DNA from 4 places in the Neobacillus canaveralius genome. Region 4 is predicted to be linked to each of the others. Evidence: predicted binding sites of a transcription regulator. Region 4 holds the regulator's gene; each other region holds the start of a gene.
What was found. The regulator LexA, encoded in region 4, represses DNA repair genes until DNA is damaged. The targets are predictions, from matches to a motif close to CGAACATATGTTCG.
Positions count from the first base shown of each region.

Region 1 (5,605 bases), 1.1 Mb from region 4:
GTGCCTTAATTAATACATTTGTCTTTCCAAAAATAGGTTCCGTAACCTGCAGTTTTGGAGTTGCAGAATTTTCGGCTGGCAAATCGAAAATAGAGCTCATTTCTGAGGTTGAACAAGCATTATCTAAATCAAAAATTAAGGGAAGAAACTGCGTAACTTTTTATAACAGTTCAATAGGTGAATAATAGTGCTGGGTATATATATTTCAATTCTTTCAGTAGGATTAATATTCATTTCTTTTGTTATAAGCTATATTATTTTGCGTCATGTGTTAATGAAAAAGCAAAAGGAAAATGAAGAGAACTACAGGGAAATGGCAGAAAAATATGAGGTTGTAGTAAGAAACTTAGAAAGCAGAGTCGAGGAAGAAGCAGCGAAGAATCTTCAGAAGGATCATTACCTTCTTCAACATTCTAGGTTTGCATCGATGGGTGAAATGATCTCAAGCATTGGATATCAGTGGCAGCAGCCGCTCAATAGCCTCTCCCTCTTAATCCAAGACGTCCGTGAAGCCCTACAATATGGCGAAATAAATGATCAATATATTGACACTTTCACCAAAGAAGGCATGACTGAAATTAATTATATGTCAGGTACAATCAATGATTTCCGGAAATTCTATCAACCGACTAAACAGAAATGCACCTTTTCTATATCAGATTGTATTGAAAAAGCACTATCGATTTGTTCCTATAGCCTTAAGAATCATGACATTCATGTTGAGTTTGAATACCGAGAAGAGCATATGGCTTATGGATGTCCAAATGAATACAGTCAAGCTGTTTTAACGATCCTAGCAGACGCACGCAATGCATTTATATCAAGCAAAGTTAAAAAGAGAATATTAGATATTAAGATAGCGACAGAAGGCAGCTGTTTAGTTGTTGATTTTAAAGATAATGCTGGTGTCATTGATCCGTTATTGCTTTCAAGAGTTTACGAACTCAATCTCAACACAATAAATAGTAATACTTCGGGGATTGGGTTATATATGGCGAAAATAATGATAGAAAATATGGATGGAAGTGTTGCTGTTAAAAATACTGGGGACGGAGCGCAGTTTCGCCTTTCAGTGCCAAAGGCTGCTTCCAGGGACATTCCATCACCTGTCTGAAGTTTAATCACCAATGCTCCCGCTACACGGGAGCTATTTTTTTTTACAAATAATTGAGTTATGTTATAGTGAAGGTGGATAGTAAAATTAAGGAAATAAAGGGAGTGTTTGTTCATGGCAGTTGAAAATCCATCCTTAGAAGAAATCGGAGCTATATTAAAAAAAGCTAAACGTATTGCTGTTGTGGGGTTAAGTGACAAACCTGACAGAACTTCGTATATGGTTTCAGAAGTTATGCAAAAAGCAGGTTATGAGATTATTCCGGTGAATCCAGTTGTTGATGAAGTGCTTGGAGTGAAAGCGGTTGCTTCGTTAAAGGACATCGAAGGACATATTGATATCGTAAATGTTTTCCGCCGATCAGAACAATTGTTCGATGTCGCGAAGGAATTTGACGAAGTCGACGCCGATGTTTTTTGGGCACAGCAAGGCTTAGTAAATGAAGAAGCATATAAGTTTTTGAAGGAAAAAGAATATACCGTGATCATGGATCTTTGTATTAAAGTGGCACATGCGTTAACAAAATAAAGTATTTACGAAAGAAAAGCTGCTATCATTTGGCAGTTTTTTTTCATTTTTTTACTAAAAATACTGTTACAAAAATATGTTGTTTCAAATAAGACATTTGCCAAATCGAAATAAATCGCTAAAATAAAGCATAGACGCCGCAAACATGTGATACAATTAAGAGCGGCAAACATTCGTTCTAAATAATGGAAATAACTTTTTTACACGAATGAATAAACTTACTCATAAAGATAGCAATTAACAGATGTTTTTTCTTTTGCAGGGAATGAAAGGGGTATTTTAGTGGCAAGTAATCAGAAAGCTTTTGAATATAATGATGATGCCATACAGGTACTAGAGGGACTGGAGGCCGTCAGGAAGCGACCAGGAATGTACATCGGGAGCACTGATACACGCGGATTACACCATCTTGTATATGAGATTGTCGACAACTCTGTCGATGAGGCTCTAGGTGGATTTGGGGACCAAATCATTGTAAAAATTCACAAAGATAATTCAATAAGCGTCATGGATAAAGGACGCGGAATGCCTACTGGCATGCATAAAATGGGAAAACCAACTCCAGAAATCATACTAACTGTCCTCCATGCTGGAGGGAAATTCGGTCAAGGCGGATATAAAACCAGCGGTGGCTTGCACGGTGTAGGTGCCTCTGTCGTTAATGCCTTATCTGAATGGTTAACGGTAACGATAAAGAGAGATGGTTTTGTTTATGAACAACGGTTTGAAAATGGTGGTAAACCGGTTACGACCTTGGAGAAGATTGGGAAAACCAATCAAACAGGGACGACGATTCACTTTAAACCGGACCCGACGATCTTTTCTACCACCACCTATAATTTTGAAACATTATGTGAGAGGTTACGAGAGTCAGCGTTTCTTCTAAAAGGACTAAAGATAGAAATCATTGATGATCGTAATGATTTTCATGAGGTTTTTCATTATGAAAATGGTATTGAAGCCTTTGTTTCTTACTTAAATGAAGAAAAAGATGTCCTTCATCCCGTCGTTAGCTTTGAGGGAAGCCATAATGGCATTGAAGTGGAATTTGCCTTTCAATTTAATGATGGCTATTCAGAGAACATGCTTTCATTTGTAAACAATGTCCGGACGAAAGACGGCGGAACACATGAAGTAGGTTCAAAAACAGCTATGACTCGTGTTTTTAATGATTACGCACGAAAAGTTTCATTGTTGAAAGAAAAGGAAAAAAATCTTGAAGGTGCGGATATTCGTGAAGGATTATCTGCGATTATCTCTATCCGGGTTCCTGAGCAATTATTACAATTCGAGGGTCAGACCAAGGGTAAACTTGGTACGAGTGAAGCGAGGTCTGCAGTAGATGCAGTCGTTTCTGAACACCTGACTTACTTTCTTGAAGAAAATCCAGACATTAGCGCGTTATTGATTAAAAAGTCGATTAAAGCGTACCAAGCCCGTGAAGCAGCACGGAAAGCAAGGGAGGACGCTAGAAGTGGAAAGAAACGAAAGCGTTCTGATGCTCTTTTATCAGGGAAGCTTACACCTGCTCAATCAAGAAATCCGCAAAGAAATGAGATTTACTTGGTAGAGGGTGACTCAGCTGGCGGTTCTGCCAAACAAGGGCGCGACCGGCGCTTTCAGGCCGTACTTCCACTGCGTGGTAAAGTAATCAATACGGAAAAAGCGAAGCTGGCGGATATTTTTAAAAATGAAGAAATCAATACAATTATTCATACCGTTGGTGCTGGTGTAGGCTCTGATTTTAATCTAGAAGATGTAAATTACGATAAGGTCATTATTATGACGGATGCCGATACAGATGGTGCACATATCCAAGTGTTGCTGCTTACCTTTTTCTATCGTTATATGAAACCGCTAATTGAAGCAGGTAAAGTGTTTATCGCACTGCCTCCTTTGTATAAAGTAAGTAGGGGTACCGGTAAAAAGGAAATCATTGAATATGCCTGGAATGATGATGAACTTCAGGGTGCCATTAAAAAAGTTGGCAGAGGCTATATGATTCAGCGTTATAAAGGTCTTGGCGAGATGAATGCAGACCAGCTTTGGGATACGACGATGAATCCAGAAACACGGACATTAATACGTGTAAAAATAGATGACGCAGCAAGAGCAGAGCGACGTATCACTACTCTTATGGGTGACAAAGTTGACCCACGCCGTAAATGGATTGAAAGCAATGTGGCGTTTGGGTTGGAAGAAGATGATACGATCCTTGAAAATGAAAATATTATGGTCGCCCAGGAGGAATCTGAAGAATGAGCACAAATGAGAAATTCCGTGACTTACCTCTAGAGGATGTACTTGGCGATCGTTTTGGCAGATATAGTAAATACATCATTCAAGAACGTGCCTTACCCGATGCGAGAGATGGCTTAAAACCAGTACAACGAAGAATTCTGTTTGCCATGCATGTTGAGGGTAATACCCATGATAAGGGATTCCGAAAATCAGCGAAAACAGTTGGTAACGTTATTGGTAACTATCACCCGCACGGTGATTCCTCTGTTTATGATGCGATGGTGCGGATGAGCCAGGACTGGAAGGTAAGAAATGTCCTCGTTGAAATGCATGGAAACAACGGAAGTATGGATGGTGATCCTCCAGCAGCGATGCGTTATACAGAGGCACGCATATCTGCAATTTCTGCAGAATTACTTCGTGATATTGAAAAACAAACAGTCGATTTTATTCCTAACTTCGATGATACTTCAAAGGAACCAACTGTATTACCAGCTATGTTCCCAAACCTGCTGGTAAACGGCTCAACAGGTATATCGGCAGGTTACGCAACCGATATCCCACCGCATAATCTCGGTGAAGTGATTGACGGAGTCATCATGCGAATGGACAATCCTGACGTTTCAGTTGATGAATTAATGACGGTGATTAAAGGTCCTGATTTTCCAACTGGTGGTATTATTCAAGGCGTTGATGGTATTAAAAAGGCCTATGAAACTGGGAAAGGGAAGATCATTGTTCGCAGTAAAGCGGATATCGAAGATCTACGAGGCGGCAAGCAGCAAATTGTCGTGACCGAAATCCCTTATGAAGTCAATAAAGCGAATCTTGTGAAGAAGATCGATGAATTCCGTTACGATCGCAAAGTCGAGGGAATATCAGAGGTTCGTGATGAAACAGATCGAACTGGGTTGCGAATTGTCATTGAATTAAAGAAAGATGCGGACGCAAATGGTGTCTTAAACTATCTATATAAAAATAGTGATTTGCAGGTAGCATACAATTTTAATATGGTGGCTATTGCTAAAAAACGCCCTAAATTATTAGGTATACGTGAACTACTTGATGCTTATATTGAGCACCAAAAAGAAGTTGTTCTTAGAAGAACAAAATTTGAGCTAGACAAAGCAAAGGAACGTCAGCATATCGTTGAAGGGTTGATGAAAGCATTATCCATCCTTGATGAAGTGATCGCGACCATCCGTGCTTCAAAAGATAAACGTGATGCAAAGGATAATTTAATTGCTAAGTTTGCGTTTACTGAAGCACAAGCGGAAGCTATTGTTTCTTTACAGCTCTACCGCTTAACGAATACCGATATCACCGCTTTACAAAAGGAAGCAGAAGAATTGGCTAGTAAAATTGAAGAATGGACTTCGATTTTATTAAGTGAGAAGAAACTTCTATCTGTCATAAAAAAGGAATTAAGAGACGTCAAAAAACGGTTTGCTGATCCTCGCCGTTCAAAAATAGAAGCAGAAATTGAAGAATTGAAAATTAATCTTGAAGTAACGGTCCCTAGTGAGGATGTCATTGTAACCATTACAAGAGAAGGTTATGTCAAACGAACTAGCCTACGGTCTTATGCTGCTTCAAATGGCCAAGACTTAGCCATGAAGGACTCAGACCGTATACTGGCACAGCTTGATGTGAACACCAAGGACGTAGTTCTCCTGTTTACCAATAAAGGGAATTACTTATACTGTCCTGTTCATGAACTGC
Region 1 is NZ_JBDFLL010000001.1:3,052,896-3,058,500, reverse strand. Features, by position in the region: gene ABC255_RS15300 (GGDEF domain-containing response regulator) at 1-185, shown strand, start outside; gene ABC255_RS15295 (sensor histidine kinase) at 275-1,114, shown strand; gene ABC255_RS15290 (CoA-binding protein) at 1,229-1,642, shown strand; gene parE (DNA topoisomerase IV subunit B) at 1,925-3,904, shown strand; gene parC (DNA topoisomerase IV subunit A) at 3,901-5,605, shown strand, end outside.
Region 1: a site for LexA is predicted at 1,809-1,822, ahead of parE (DNA topoisomerase IV subunit B). Genes of this name have one in related genera too.

Region 2 (5,605 bases), 270 kb from region 4:
CCCTGCAAATTGATGACAGCTACTTCGATGTCATTCACCTTAAAAAATGCTAGCCCTTTTCCGGGAGTCCCTTCTGGAAAGTTTGCTGGACGTACCATATTCTTTGCTGATTCGATAAATTCAAAAATCTCCTTGTTGTCCCACGAATGATTTCCAAGGGTTACAGCCTGCGCTCCAGAACCTAAAAATTCTCGATAGATTTTTTCTGTAATACCTCTGCCGCCTGCTGCATTTTCACCATTAATAATAGTAAAATTTGGTCGATATTTTTCCTTGATTTTTGGCACATACTCTTTTACCATATCTCGACCCGGTGATCCTACAACATCTCCAATAAATAATAAGTTCATTTGTAATCCTTTCGTGATGCATTTATTTATTATAAATTGTATCACACTTTTATTTTATTTAACCGCAAATCCAACCCTCAAAAAAACAAAGCAGTGCTTTCGCACCGCTTTATTTTGCGTATTCTACAGCCCGTGTTTCACGGATGACTGTCACTTTAATATGTCCAGGGTAATCAAGCTCTTCTTCTATTCGTTTCCGAATATCCCGAGCCAAACGATGTGCAGCAAGATCATCAACTGCATCTGGTCTAACAATAATCCGGACCTCTCGGCCAGCTTGGATTGCAAAGGATTTTTCAACACCTTCATAAGACTCAGAAATTTCCTCCAGCTTTTCTAAACGGCGGATATAGTTTTCTAGAGTCTCACTGCGTGCTCCAGGTCTCGCAGCCGACAAAGCGTCAGCAGCAGCAACTAGAACAGCAATGGTTGATGTTGGTTCCGTATCACCATGGTGTGAAGCAATACTGTTGATTACCACTGGGTGTTCCTTGTATTTAGTTGCAAGTTCAACCCCGATTTCAACATGGCTTCCTTCCACTTCATGGTCAATTGCTTTTCCGATATCATGTAATAGACCTGCACGTCTTGCAAGTGTTTCATCCTCACCAAGTTCAGCTGCAAGTAAGCCCGAAAGCTGTGCAACCTCCATTGAGTGTTTTAAGACATTTTGTCCGTAACTTGTACGGAACTTTAAGCGTCCTAAGATCTTAATAAGATCCGGATGTAATCCATGAACTCCGACTTCAAAGGTCGTCTGTTCACCCACTTCACGGATGTACTCATCCACTTCACGACGAGATTTTTCGACCATTTCCTCAATACGAGCAGGATGGATACGTCCGTCCTGGACTAACTTTTCAAGCGCCAATCGTGCTGTTTCTCGTCGAATCGGGTCAAATCCTGAAAGAATAACAGCTTCTGGAGTATCATCGATAATCAAATCAATTCCTGTTAGCGTTTCTAATGTACGGATATTTCTTCCTTCACGGCCAATAATACGACCTTTCATTTCATCATTCGGAAGGTTGACCACAGATACAGTCGTTTCCGCAACATGGTCAGCAGCGCAACGCTGGATTGCTAGCGAAAGGATTTCCTTCGCTTTCTTGTCAGCTTCCTCTTTCACGCGGTTTTCACTATCCTTGATCATTATCGCTGTCTCGTAGGTTAGTTCCTGCTCCAACTTGTCAATAATAATTGCCTTAGCTTCCTCACGCGTTAAGCTCGAAATTCGTTCGAGTTCTGTTTGTTGTGTTCGTACCAACTCGTCCACTTTGCTTTCCATCTGTTCAATATGCTGTTGTCTTTGGTTTAGAGAATCATCCTTCTTTTCTAATAGAATTTCTCGTTTATTTAACGATTCATCCTTTCGATCTAAATTCTCTTCTCTTTGCAGTAAACGGTTTTCTTGTTTTTGCAGTTCATTTCTTCGTTCACGAACCTCACGTTCGGCTTCAGTACGAAGTTTGTGAATTTCATCCTTTGCTTCTAGCAAGGCTTCTTTTTTCAATGAATCAGCGTCACGCTTTGCATCTTCAAGAATCTGCTCTGCAGCATTCTTTGCACCTGCTATTTTTGCCTCAGCAATGGATTTACGAACAAAATAGCCAACAACGGCACCGACGATAATGCCAAGCAAAATGGAGATGATAGTAATAGGTTCCATCGTTACACCTCCTCTTGCTATAAACTTTTGTTACACTTTTTAAGTGTCGGCATGTACATTGGTTTGGTTCAACATACAGCAAGCACCAAGCTTTTCATTGTAATATTAACAAAAATGTAAAATATACATGTTAATTGTAAATGTGTGTATATTTATTGTCAAGGGTAACTCCTGACAGCTTTTTGAAATATTTAGACTTTGCTCATGTTTTAACAATATACAAATCGCTATTTTGTGTATAATTATACACAAACACTGATAAATATCCAGTTCATTAAAAAGAGCAAAACCTAAACAGGCTTTGCTCTTTTTGTTAGTCTATTAATTCGATTTGTTCATCGTCATCGGCTTCAGTGACTATTTTTTCCCCGTCTAATCCGAAGTGCTCACGAATCTTTTGCTGAATTTCAAGACGAACACTTGGATTTTCTCTTAAGAAAGTCTTCGCATTTTCACGACCTTGACCGATTCTTTCCTCATTGTAAGAATACCAAGAACCGCTCTTTTGAACGATATCTAATTCAGAGCCAATATCAATGATTTCGCCCTCTTTAGAAATTCCTTCACCATACATAATATCCACTTCAGCTGTACGGAATGGAGGAGCAACTTTATTTTTAACAATCTTAATTTTCGTTTTGTTACCAACGACGTCAGTGCCTTGTTTGATAGCTTCTCCACGACGTACTTCAACACGGATTGTAGAGTAGAATTTCAACGCACGGCCACCTGGAGTTGTTTCAGGGTTCCCAAACATAACTCCAATTTTCTCACGAACCTGGTTGATAAAGATTGCAATTGTCTTTGATTTGTTAATGACACCAGAAAGTTTACGGAGTGCTTGAGACATCAAACGAGCTTGAAGACCCATGTGAGAATCTCCCATTTCTCCTTCAATTTCTGCCTTTGGAACTAGTGCTGCAACCGAGTCGACTACTAGAATATCAATTGCACCACTTCGTACAAGTGCCTCTGCGATCTCTAGCGCTTGTTCCCCAGTATCAGGCTGAGATAACAATAACTCATCGATGTTTACTCCTAGTTTTTGTGCATATGCTGGATCCAGGGCATGCTCAGCGTCAATAAACGCGGCTTGTCCGCCAGCAGCTTGTACTTCTGCAATAGCATGTAAGGCAACGGTTGTTTTACCTGAGCTTTCAGGTCCGTAAATTTCGATAATTCTTCCTCTAGGATATCCACCAACACCAAGTGCTGAATCAACGGCTAATGAGCCACTTGGACTTGTTAAAATCCTTGTGTCTGTCTTCTCTCCCATTTTCATGATGGAACCTTTACCAAATTGCTTTTCTATTTGTTTTAGCGCCATTTCTAAGGCCGCTTTACGATCACTCACTACAAGTTCCTCCCTTATATATAAACCAAAAAGTTAATAGCCAAAATCTATGATTTAAATCCTATTAATAATATAACCTCTTTTTGGACATTTGTACAGCAAAAAGTCGAACATTCATTCGACTTTTTTGAAACAAAAAGTCATGTAAAAATAGGTAAATCCCCCAGCCATTTATATCTTTTCAATTAAATTTTTCATTATTTTTTACTTTTTCTCCTTGTTTCAGACTACTTCCTTTAAGCTAAAAATACTCAGAGTGATTAGATAGCTTTTCTGTGATTAATAGTGTTGAAAAACAAATTAGGTCGATTGATTTTATATGGAATTTCCAATTCATCTGCAATCCCTCAGCGTATTTTAGCTTTTTTCTTTTTGATGGTCGCTATAAACCTTTTTGCACATTTTATATTGACCCAAAAGTCAAAATAGTTAGAGTTACGGTCACTATAACAGCTCTATAGTGACCGAAAACACAAAATAGTAGGAGCTATGGTCGCTATAACAGCTCTATAATGACCGAAAACACAAAATAGTAGAAGCTATGGTCGCTATAACAGCTCTATAGTGACCGAAAACCCATAATAGTAGGAGTTACAGTCACTATACCTAATCAAAAAAAATCACAGAGAGCCTAGTTAGCTTTCTGTGATTCCTCCAAATGCTTTATTAAATAATAGCAGCCATATTTTACCGAACGGCTCCGGTTTGCTTCCCTTGAACCACCAAGTTTCAGCTTTTCAACGACTGTTTGCTTACCTCTAATCGATATCCCAATGTAAACTGTTCCTACAGGTTTACCCTCAAGCTCATCAGGACCAGCAACACCAGTGAAACTAATCCCAATATCAGCAGATACTAATGCCGCAACATTTTCAGCCAGCTCTTTCGCACACTCATGACTTACAACGCCATGCTTATCAATGGTTTCCTTTTTAACTCCTAAGACTTTCTCCTTAACCTCATTTGTATAACAAACAACTCCGCCCTTTAGGACTGAACTAACACCAGGAACACTCGTTAGTTCCTGCTGGAACAATCCGCCTGTTAAGCTCTCTGCAGCTGAGATCGTTAATTTTTTTTCTTTTAAAGCTTTCATAAGTTCAGCCACTAACGAAGTATTGTCATACCCATATAAAAACTGCCCTACACGAGCTCTAATATTACCTTCTACTTCATCAAGCATTACCTCTGCCGTTTGCAAGTCATGGTGCTTCGCAGTAAGCCTTAACGTGCATTCTCCGTCTGCAGCAAGCGGGGCAATCGTTGGATTTGTTTGTTGATCTATTAAATCCATGATTTCCGTTTCTAGCGCTGCCTCGCCAATTCCAAAGAACCTTAAAACTCTAGAAACTATTTTCTCGTCCGTTTTTACTTGTTTGGACAAAGCCGCAGTACCAAAGTGTAAAAACATTGGCTCCATTTCTTTCGGCGGCCCTGGCAAAAGCATATATACGCAATTACCATTCTCAACTATCATACCTGGTGCCATCCCATGATGATTTGGAAGGATAGTAGAATCCTCTAATACAAGTGCTTGCTTCTTATTATTTTCCGTCATTACCCTATTGGCCTTCTTAAAATAAAGTTCAATAGATTCTAATGCTTCTTGATCCATTACTAGATTTTTCCCTAAATGCCGGGCAATTGTTTCCTTCGTTAAGTCATCCTTCGTCGGTCCTAAACCGCCCGTAAAGATGATCAAATTTGAACGTTTTTCCGCTATTTCTATTACAGACTTTAATCGATCAGGATTATCACCAACCACCGTATGAAAAAATACATTGATACCTATTCCTGCGAGTTGTTGTGAAATAAATCGTGCATTACTATTAACGATTTGACCCAGCAGTAATTCAGAACCAACAGCAATAATTTCTGCATTCATTATCCGATACCCCAAGTTCTATTTAGAATTTTTAAAAACATGCATATTTTTCGAAAAATAATCCCATCCAGACCAGATTGTAAAAATTAATGCAACCCATAAAGCTACATCATCAAATGGAAATCCAATCATCTCAAAAATAATATTATGTAATAAAAGAGCTGAAATCGCGATTATTTGTGCCCAGGTTTTAATTTTTCCAAGGTTATTTGCCGCTACCACTTCTCCACCCTCTACGAGCAAGAGACGAAGTCCTGTAACAGCAAATTCTCTGCTTATGATTACAATAACAATCCAAGAGGCAGCATATCCAAGATCAACAAGAACAACTAGGGCTGCAGAGACAA
Region 2 is NZ_JBDFLL010000001.1:4,453,251-4,458,855, forward strand. Features, by position in the region: gene ABC255_RS21725 (TIGR00282 family metallophosphoesterase) at 1-350, opposite strand, end outside; gene rny (ribonuclease Y) at 460-2,019, opposite strand; gene recA (recombinase RecA) at 2,333-3,373, opposite strand; gene ABC255_RS21740 (competence/damage-inducible protein A) at 4,005-5,258, opposite strand; gene pgsA (CDP-diacylglycerol--glycerol-3-phosphate 3-phosphatidyltransferase) at 5,277-5,605, opposite strand, start outside.
Region 2: a site for LexA is predicted at 3,481-3,494, ahead of recA (recombinase RecA). Genes of this name have one in related genera too.

Region 3 (5,605 bases), 580 kb from region 4:
GATATTTGCATTTTTTCTGCAAATTTTTGAATTAAAATGAAAGTAATAAAGAAAGGAGTTGTAAGAAATGAAAAAATGGGCAGTAGGAATTTTATGTTCCGCTTTAATCCTTGGAGCTGGAACAGCTGTATTGGCAGCAGGAACGAACGACTCTGGAGAAGGGAATAGTTTTGAAAAAATGCTACCTTTTATGCAAAAAATGCATCCTGATTCACCCAAAGAGGATCTACAAGAAATGTATAATGCTTGCCATACTAATGGGGGGATGATGGAAGGAAACCATCAAGAAGAAATGAAGAGTGATAGGATGTTGAACCGTTTTTAACATGTGAATTAATTCTTCTCAGATTGTTGTTATGAATGGCTTAATATTTCCTTTCTTGAATTCATTTCTTATATAACTTTGCTTTTTCTTAGGAGTTCGAGTGACAATATTTTGAAAAATACTATATACACAATAAAGCTGCCGATTTCTCGACAGCTTTAATTTTTCAATTACTGTTTAGTTGGTGATAATTCACTTTCTGTTACCCATTTATGATTCGTTACTTTTTCTCCGTCCGTGGTAGTGAAATCAACCATATAAACGGTTGTTGCTTCTGCTGAATCAATTTCAGCTGTTACTCCATCCATCCCTTCCATATGTTCAGCATTTATCTTAACTTCTGAACCAGGTTTAAATGGTTCGTCGCCAGCATCTTTAATTTCCTCGTGAATTACCCATTTATGGTTTTCCACTTTTTCTGCACCATCTGTTGGAGTGTAAGAAATAGTATAGACAGTTGTGTCATAGGCTCCCACAATCGTAGCTTCAGCCCCCTTCATCCCTTCCATGTGATCTGATTCAATCATTGCCTTAGTACCTACTTCATATTTTGGATTTTCAGATACCTTCAATCCTTCAGGAACTTCACTTGAACCTGAATGGTTCATATTAGAGTGTGCACCATGTGTGCTTTCGTTGGATTCAGTACCTTCCTTTTTTTCTCCGGATTCATCATTAGTTTTTGAACATGCTCCTAATATTAAGAAAAGAGCTACCAATAGTAGGAAAACTACTTTTTTAAAACTTTTTTTAAACATCTAATATCTACTCCTTTACCCTTTATTTAAACCTTTTATAGATTAGCATAAAAATATGCAGAAATTATGGAATTTGAAAAACACCGTTGAATTGTCACTTTACTCATTTTGTTTACCCTTTTTGTAATAAGACAATTCAAAAATAATAACGATAAATTTAAAATCTGCAAACATTCTTCATATTTTTCTTTTATTATTATGATAAAAACAGTTTTTTAGGTGGTGGAATTATGGTAACTATTTTACTTGTTGATGATGAAACCCGAATGCTAAACCTTTTAGGTCTTTATTTAGAACCCCATGGCTTTAAATGTATAAAGTTGGAATCGGGTAAAGATGCCTTGAATTTATTAGAAGAGGAAAAAATTGATATAGTGATTCTTGATGTTATGATGCCCGAAATGGATGGCTGGACAACCTGCAAAAAAATAAGGGAATTTTCCAATGTTCCGATTATTATGCTTACTGCTCGAAGCGAGACTATGGATGTCATTAAAGGATTAAAATTTGGAGCAGATGATTATGTCACGAAGCCTTTCAACGAAGATGAATTATTAGCACGTATTGAAGCATTATTAAGAAGAACAAATGATTTAAAAGAAAAACTACTGGTCTTTAAAGGTTTAGAATGGAAAGAAGATTCTGTTGAATTAAAATATCAAAGCCAGTCTATTCAAGTAACACCTAAAGAATTTGCATTAATTGGGTTATTTTTAAAGAATCCTCACAAAGTATTTTCACGAGACCATCTATTATCAACCATTTGGGGATTAAACTCACATATTGATGATCGAACGATCGATTCCCATATTAGAAATCTACGAGAGAAATTGCGAAATGCAGGATTTCCTATAGATAGCCATCTTTTTACAGTTTGGGGTGTTGGATATAAGTGGGTAACTGAGGACCCTGTAACACATTAAAAGTATTAATCTTAAATAAAAAAATCGTTTCCTATTGGAAGCGATTTTTGATATTTAATAGATATTTAATGGCACTGACCATTTTCTCTACTGCTAGAACGATCGTATTTTTTTCCTTTAAAGTTGAATTTGTTTCCTTCTCCATTTGTCGAAGTCTAAACTTCATTAGCTGCAAATTATTCATATTACTCCTCCTAACATCTCCTAGAGTGTGAAGAATAGGTATTTAATTAATTTTGAGTTTATATAAGAATTGTGCAGAAAATAACAAGATTTTGTAGCAATTTTTCAAACAATAATTTGACAATCTGCATACTTTCTTCACATTATTTTAATAAAATAATTTTATTAATACTATGAGGTGTTTGCATTGAAAATTTCCTTAAAGTTAGGATTATGGTTCTCTGTATGTATATTGTTAATAGAGATTGTTTCTATGACATACTTACATAGAAATTTAGTCCATTCACGGGTTCACCAGGAATTTGATCATCTTCAAGCAACAGGAAATAGTCAACGGGATATATTAGAAATTAATTCTGACTCCCACACTCTAAGTCATATAAAATTGTTAGGATTACACTCAGATACCCAGGTTGTGGTAAAAAATACTAAGGGAGAGATAGTCCTTACCTCTATTAAGATTAATAACAGCATTAATGACATATTAAATATTCCTATTTCCAATTCTAAACTTCCAAGAAGCGGAAAAATCATACAGTCTGACTGGAAGAATGAACAGTATATATCCACCGTAACAGCATTTACTAAGAACGGTAAAGAATTCGGTTATGTATATATGTTTAAGAACACCGCAGATGTCCAAAAGCTCATTTCCCAATTAAATAAACATATGATTGTTGCGTCACTATTGATCTTATTCTCTGTTCTTATTTTCATTTTCTTTTTATCTAAAGCTTTGACAAAGCCTTTAATTACCATGAAAGAGGCAACCAAAAAACTAAGCAAAGGTGATTTTACTGTTACTCTGCCAAAACCCTCTAATGATGAACTAGGGGAGCTTTCAGAAGCAATTCAAACACTTGCCAATGACTTGAATTACTTAAAACAGGAAAGGAATGAATTTTTAGCAAGTATTTCTCACGAACTTCGTACTCCATTGACTTATATTAATGGATATGCAGATATAGCTAGACGACCGAAACTTGACGAAAAGGATAGAGTCCAATATCTTGAAATAATTAAGGAAGAATCCCAACGTGTAAGCAGCTTACTAAAAGAATTATTTGATATGGCAAAATTGGACCAGAATACGTTTTCTATAAATAAAGAAAAAGTTAATTTCTGCAACTATATTCATTCAATCTATGAGCGAGTATTGCCTGCCTTTAAAAATAAAGGAATACAATTGATATTAGATTGTTCTGACAACATATTTGTTTATTTAGACCCAATTCGATTTGAACAAGTTCTAATAAACCTGTTAGATAATTGTCTTAAATACTCAAAAGAATCAAGTACCACGACTGTAAAGGCAATTGAAGACAATGGAATTATACAGATAACTATTAAGGACCAAGGGGTTGGTATACCAATTGAGGACCTTCCACACATATTTGACCGCCTTTACAGAGTAGATAAATCTAGATCAAGGGCCACTGGCGGATTCGGTCTTGGCCTCGCAATAGTAAAGCAACTAGTCGAAGCCCATGGAGGAGAGATTACCGTTGAAAGTCAGGTTGGCGAAGGAACTTGCTTCACAATTATTTTAAAGAGATTATAGTGGCAAATAAAAAAAATCCTAACACCAATTAGATGTTAGGATTTTTTTTATGATCTGAGAGGGATTCGAACCCCCGACCCCATCCCTGTCAAGGATGTATTCTCCCGCTGAACTATCAGATCTCTTATTAAGCTACAAATATAATTATAGTAAAAACTAAAAAAAAGTCAATAGTTTTTAAAAAGAACACATTTTCCAGAATACCTCGAATAAAGAACGAATGTTCGGATATAATTATAGTATATGTTATCAGAAAGGCGGGATCATTATGGATGGGCTTTTGTTACGTTCTATAGAGGAAAATATTCCATTAGAGATGATTTACTTGTCTAGCGACCAGCAGATTTCACAGCGTAAATTACTTGTGAAGGAAGTCAATGATGAGTACATTCGTGCTTATTGTCTGCTCCGTAAACAGGTTCGCACCTTCCGACGGGAAAATATATTATCCTTAATGCCAAATACTCGCTCCAATAATACCTTCCTACACTAATCCAAACACTGCAATATCCTCCTCTCGCCTTGAGCATTCCCACCATAGTTATGGTAAAATTCAGTTGTATCTATCGAACATTGGGGGATTGTCGTATGGAGATACCAAAAGGCACGATAAAAGAACATACCATTAAGAGCAATGAGCTGGGGGAAGATATTCTTCTTCTCATCTATTTACCTGCAAATTTCTCACCATTATTTAAGTACTCTCTGTTAATTGCCCAAGACGGTCGCGATTATTTTCAACTTGGCAAAATTGGCCGATTAGCAGATGAGTATCTTTTTAACCGAGAAATTGAAAATTTAATCATTGTTGGGATACCCTATAAAAATGTAGGTGATCGCCGCAGGAAATACCACCCCGATGGTGATCAACATCAACAGTACATTCGTTTCTTGGCACATGAATTAGTTCCTTACCTTGACAAAGAGTTTCCAACCTATCAAATGGGCTCTACAAGAGCACTAATTGGCGACTCACTAGCTGCAACCGTATCGTTAATGATCGCTCTCCAATACCCGCACAGTTTTGGAAAGGTTCTTTTACAATCACCTTACATAAATGAAAAGGTATTGGACATGGTTAACAGCTTCACAGAAACAGAACTTTTAGAAATATATCACATCGTTGGAAACCTAGAAACAGAGGTTCAAACCACTAATGGTAAAACAAGTGACTTCCTTAGTCCAAATCGCAGACTCTCAACTATCTTTACAGACAAGTCATTTACATACTTCTACGATGAATTTGATGGCGACCATACATGGACATATTGGCAGCCAGATTTAAAGAGAGCACTCAAGAGGATGTTTTAAAGGTAATTTCATATTTTTTGAATATTTGCTATAATATCAAGAAGGTCTATGACTGCACACATTAATCACAGAAAAAATTCTTCTAATCTGGAGGTTAGACATATGAAATTTGGGGTTGTTATTTTTCCATCAAAAAATCTACAAGATTTAGCCAATTCCTATCGTAAGCGTTATGACCCGCATTATTCACTAATTACTCCGCATTTAACGTTGAAGAATGCTTTTGAAGCAACAGAACAAGAAGTAGTCCATTTTGCAGATAAATTACGGCAAATTGCAAGTAATAACAGTGCCTTTACCTTAAAAACCACAAAAATCAGCTCTTTCCAGCCAGTAAATAATGTGATTTATTTTAAAGTAGAACAAACTAAAGAGTTAAACCAATTGCATCATGAAATAAATCAAGAGTTTAGTGAGCAAAATTTAGAATATGCTTTCGTTCCACATATTACAATTGGTCAAAAGCTATCGAATGATGAGCATTCAGATGTTTACGGTTCATTAAGGATGAAAAGATTTGACCATGAAGAGACTATTGACCGCT
Region 3 is NZ_JBDFLL010000001.1:4,764,244-4,769,848, forward strand. Features, by position in the region: gene ABC255_RS23295 (hypothetical protein) at 68-325, shown strand; gene ABC255_RS23300 (YdhK family protein) at 496-1,083, opposite strand; gene ABC255_RS23305 (response regulator transcription factor) at 1,314-2,006, shown strand; gene ABC255_RS23310 (hypothetical protein) at 2,038-2,190, opposite strand; gene ABC255_RS23315 (sensor histidine kinase) at 2,368-3,750, shown strand; tRNA gene ABC255_RS23320 (tRNA-Val) at 3,801-3,872, opposite strand; gene ABC255_RS23325 (WYL domain-containing protein) at 4,019-4,243, shown strand; gene ABC255_RS23330 (alpha/beta hydrolase) at 4,339-5,061, shown strand; gene ABC255_RS23335 (YjcG family protein) at 5,164-5,605, shown strand, end outside.
Region 3: a site for LexA is predicted at 3,964-3,977, ahead of ABC255_RS23325 (WYL domain-containing protein). Genes of this name have one in related genera too.

Region 4 (5,605 bases):
TCTACTCTTCTTCTGATTCAATAGATTCTTGAAATTCCTGATAGCGTCTGTGGACGGTTGCTTTTGAAATATTATACCCAAATCCCCTTAAAGTAGCAGCTATCTCTGAAAAAGTTAATTTATTTTGTCTAAGTCTGACTATTTCTTCTACTGGTACTTCTATTTTCTCCCGCCCAGAACTTGATTCGATATTTTTTAGATTTTTCTCAGGCTTATATCCGTTAGCTACGGCTCGTTTCATTCCACGTTTAATTTTAATATTATGTAACTTACGCTGATATTCTTCAACCATACCAACGATTTTCAATACCATTGAATCACTTTCAGATAACTGCAATTCACCATTATGAGAAATACTATAAAGTTTCACATCTTCTTTTAAGATACAATGCAAGAGGGCGATCTTTGCATTCCCTCTTCCGAGTCTTGTTTCATCCTGAATTAACACGGCTTGTATATCTTTACCTTTCAAAAGATCTAATAACTCCAGAATTCCGTCTCTTTCTAGTTCATAACCACTTGCCTGTTCCCTAATAATGGTGGCCACATGAAAATGATATTGACTAGCAAGCTGTGTGAGCTCCTCTTCCTGACGCTTTAAAGATGTTTCCTGGGTTTCTTTGTTTGTACTTACACGGCAGTAAATAATTGCATTCACCATATGACTTTATTCCCCAGCAGCACTAGCATATTCAGTCACAGTCCCAACTTCATAGTTTACAGGAATTATGATTTCTTCCCCAGGATAAATTTTATCTCCATCGATTTTGTTATGGTGCTTAACCCAACTGACAAATTCATCATTCGAGTAAGAATGTTGGTTGGAATATTGATTAGAGATTTTCCAAAGAGAATCCCCTTCCGACACAGTGATCGTTAAAAACGTTTCTTCTACATCCGCGTTAAAACGTAATGATAAAATAAAAGCTACTACGCAGCTCAAAATAATTAATAAAATAGCATAAGAGTATTTGTCCATAATTTTTTTCATACTATAACCCCTATCCAGAATATATGTTCGATTTTTATGTTTTTATTATAATCCGAACATTTGTTTGTTGTCAATAACAATTCGAACTTATGTTTGTATAAAATATACGAACATGCTATAATAAAGGTAAATATTACATAGGGCGAGGTGTATCTATAATGACAAAAATATCTAAGCGCCAGCAGGATATCCTTGAATTTATTAAAGGGGAAGTAAAGAAAAAGGGTTATCCGCCATCCGTTCGGGAGATTGGTGAAGCAGTAGGACTTGCTTCTAGTTCTACCGTCCACGGTCATTTAGCACGATTGGAAAGCAAAGGACTCATTAGACGAGATCCTACTAAACCGAGAGCGATCGAAATACTAGATGTGGATGAAACTGTTAATATCCCAAGAAATAATGTTGTCAATGTACCGATTGTGGGTAAAGTAACTGCAGGCCTTCCTATTACCGCTATCGAAAACGTTGAAGAGTTTTTTCCACTCCCCGAGAGTCTAGCACCTGCAGATGAGCAAGTATTTATGCTAGAAATCATGGGTGAGAGTATGATAGAAGCAGGAATTCTCGATGGAGATTACGTAATCGTAAGACAGCAGCCAACTGCGAACAATGGAGATATCGTCGTTGCGATGACAGAGGAAGATGAAGCGACCTGTAAAAGATTTTTTAAAGAAAAAGATTACATTCGCTTGCAGCCTGAGAACTCAACCATGGATCCTATTATCTTAAGAAACGTTTCAATCCTTGGAAAAGTAATTGGGGTTTATCGACATATTCATTAGAGCCAAAAGAGCAGATTTAGCAGATCTGCTCTTTTTATCTGGACATTATACAAAAATGTGTATATTTACTCATTCTAACTAGTTTCCACTATTTGTATAATAGTATTACACCATGATTTAACCTTAGGTCAAAAACTAGGCTTAAGGAGAGTGGAAAAAGTGTTGAATGACATTATTTTCTCAATGGTTATTGGTGCTATAGTTGGGATTGTTGGGCATGTCAGAAAGCACGGAAAGATTATTATGCCTCGGAAAACAAAAAGGTTCATTTATTTAGGTTTTTTAGAAGAAATGCTTCTTGGTGCTGTAGCAGCTCTCCTCATCCTGATGTACACAACTCCAAATTCCATGGTAGAAACCATTTTTTTATCGGCCCTTGCCGGGATTAGTGGTGATATCATACTCACTAGATTTAAGGAACTAAATGAAAATAAAGAAAAAAAAGAATCATGAACGCAAAAATAACCCAGTAAAGACTTCAGTCAATACTGGGTTACTTAATTTTAGTACATGCTCATGTATTGTTCGCGTTCCCAAGGGTGAACGACGGTTCTGAACATATCCCACTCGATTTCTTTTGCTTCGATAAAGTGTTCGAAGATGTGCTCTCCTAATCCAGCTACGATTACTTCATCAGTCTTTAATTGATCTAATGCTTGAGCTAAAGTTGCTGGAAGATCAATGATTCCTTCTTCGATTCTTTCTTCTTTGCTCATAACATAGATGTTACGGTCAACTGGAGCTGGAGGAGTTAATTTGTTCTTAATTCCGTCCAAACCAGCTTTTAATAGAACAGCCATCGCCAGGTATGGGTTAGCAGCCGGGTCAACGCTTCTTACTTCTACACGAGTGCTTAAGCCGCGAGAAGCCGGGATACGAATTAACGGCGAACGGTTTCTAGCAGACCAAGCAACATAACAAGGTGCTTCGTAACCTGGTACTAGACGCTTATAAGAGTTAACAGTTGGGTTTGTTACCGCTGTAAAGCTTGGTGCGTGCTTTAAGATACCAGCGATGAATTGACGAGCAGTATCACTCATTTCTAAATCACCAGTTGGCTCGTAGAATGAATTAACGCCATCTTTAAATAATGAAAGATTCATGTGCATTCCGGATCCATTTACTCCGTATAATGGCTTTGGCATGAACGTTGCATGTAAACCATGTTTACGAGCAATTGTTTTTACTACTAATTTAAATGTTTGGATTTGGTCACAAGCTGTTAACGCATCCGCATATTTAAAATCGATTTCGTGTTGTCCTGGTGCTACTTCGTGGTGAGAAGCTTCAATTTCAAAGCCCATTTCTTCTAGTTCTAGTACGATATCACGTCGGCAGTTTTCTCCTAAATCTGTTGGAGCGAAATCGAAGTAGCCGCCTTGGTCGTTCAATTCTAGTGTTGGCTCACCTTTTTGGTCTAATTTAAATAAGAAGAATTCTGGTTCAGGTCCCAAGTTAAAATTAGTGAAACCTAACTCTTCCATTTCCTTTAATACTCTTCTTAAGTTGTTACGAGGATCTCCATCAAATGGGTTTCCTTCTGCAGTGTAGATATCACAGATTAAACGAGCAACTTTCCCTTTTTCAGCTGTCCACGGGAACACTACCCATGTATTTAAATCTGGATATAGATACATATCAGATTCTTCAATTCGTACGAAACCTTCGATAGAAGAACCGTCAAACATCATTTTATTATCAAGAGCTTTTTCTAACTGACTAACAGGAATCTCAACGTTTTTAATTGTTCCTAGAATGTCAGTGAATTGTAAACGAATAAATTTAACATTTTCCTCTGCTGCCAACCGCTTAATATCTTCTCTAGTAAACTTTGCCATCATTATTACCTCCAAAATTTAATTAATGGAAAAATCGTGACATATCCCCTTGCCTTAGTGACGAACGATTAAATCTACCAGCTTGCTGTAACTCTTGACGTAGTAGATTTCTTAACTGATCGTCTGTTAATTCCTGCTTGGCTTTTTCAGCCTGCTGCTGGATAACATTTGACTGTTGCTCTTTGACCAATAACAGCTGTTTAACACCAGCCATATTAATTCCTTGATCAATGAGATCCTTAATTTCTAATAGTCTATCAATATCAACTAAGCTAAAGAGTCTTCTATTCCCATCTGTTCTAGCTGGAGAAATCAATTCGTGCTCTTCATAGTAACGGATTTGCCTAGCAGTTAATTCTGTTAGCTGCATAACCGTTCCAATTGGGAATAGTGGCATTGAGCGGCGTATTTCTTTTCCACTCACTTAAATTTCTCCTCTCCTTCTGCTGATTTATAATGCTATTATATTTCGTGTTAGAAAAGATGTCAATCATATGTTAGATTTTCTAACATTGTTTTTTCATAAAAAACAAAGGACAACTTCTTTCGTTATCCTTTGTATTTCTTCTTAGTTTAATTCAATCAAATTTTTTTCAATTAAAGAATCGACAGCGATACAAACGGCCATCTTAACATGCGAATACGTTAATCCACCTTGTACATAAGCGACATACGGCGGTCTAATAGGACCATCAGCAGTCAGTTCTATACTCGCCCCTTGAATAAATGTTCCAGCTGCCATAATCACATCATCCTCGTAACCCGGCATATATGCTGGGTAAGCAGTAACATGAGAATTGATGGGTGAAGCAAATTGTATCGCCTGGCAAAAGGCAATCATTTTATCTTTATCATCAAATTGAACAGCTTGAATTAAGTCCGTTCGATTTGCATCCCATTTAGGTGATGAATTCATACCTAATTTCTCTAATAGTGCGGCAGTAAATACTGCTCCTTTTAATGCCTGCCCGACAACATGCGGTGCTAAAAAGAAACCTTGATACATCTCCTGCAGGCTGTAGAGCGATGCTCCAGCTTCAGCACCGATGCCAGGTGAGGTCATTCGATACGAACAGGCTTCAACATATTGTTTTTTACCCACAATATAACCGCCTGTTTTCGCAATTCCTCCACCCGGGTTCTTTATCAATGAGCCCGCCATTAAATCAGCACCAACATGACAGGGCTCTAGTTCTTCAACGAATTCCCCGTAACAGTTATCTACAAATACCACTACATCTTCCTTGATCTCTTTTACAAAGGAAATCATTTCGTTGATTTCCGCGACCGTAAAGGACGGGCGGGTTGCATATCCCTTTGAACGCTGGATTCCAATCATTTTCGTATTACCTTTGATTTTAGATGCAACTACATCCCAATCGATGGCTCCCTCTTCAGTTAGTGAAACACTATCATAAGAAATCCCAAACTCCTTTAAGGAACCGACACCATTTCCACGGATGCCAACAATTTCTTCAAGGGTATCGTACGGCTTACCAGTAATATAAAGAAGTTCATCTCCTGGACGCAGAATCCCAAATAGTGAAATTGAAATTGCATGTGTTCCTGAGATAATCTGGGGACGGACTAGGCCCGCCTCAGCACCAAAAACATCTGCATAAATAAGTTCCAATGTATCTCTTCCGATATCATCATACCCGTAACCTGTAGTAGGGATAAAGTGTGAATCACTAACACGATGCTTTTGGTAACTTCTCAAAACTCGAAATTGATTGGATTCAATTCTTTCATCGATTGCTTTATGTATTCCTGCAATTTGTTGTTCTACACTACCTACGATACGTTGAAGCTTTTCCCCATTTTTTAACTGTTGAAACATGCTGTTACTCCATTCTAGTTTTATATTTCTCTAATTGTCCGGAAATTTGGTGATCAGGAAGCGCAAACCCGCGACATTGATAAAGTTCTTTATCTTCATCAAAGACAAGTTCTCTAACAATCGTCTCATTTTTTAATTGCGCAAGCAGTTTCCC
Region 4 is NZ_JBDFLL010000001.1:4,186,773-4,192,377, forward strand. Features, by position in the region: gene ABC255_RS20665 (YneB family resolvase-like protein) at 2-658, opposite strand; gene yneA (cell division suppressor protein YneA) at 668-979, opposite strand; gene lexA (transcriptional repressor LexA) at 1,150-1,773, shown strand; gene ABC255_RS20680 (DUF4257 domain-containing protein) at 1,933-2,226, shown strand; gene glnA (type I glutamate--ammonia ligase) at 2,277-3,611, opposite strand; gene ABC255_RS20690 (MerR family transcriptional regulator) at 3,634-4,035, opposite strand; gene ABC255_RS20695 (methionine gamma-lyase family protein) at 4,180-5,451, opposite strand; gene hflX (GTPase HflX) at 5,456-5,605, opposite strand, start outside.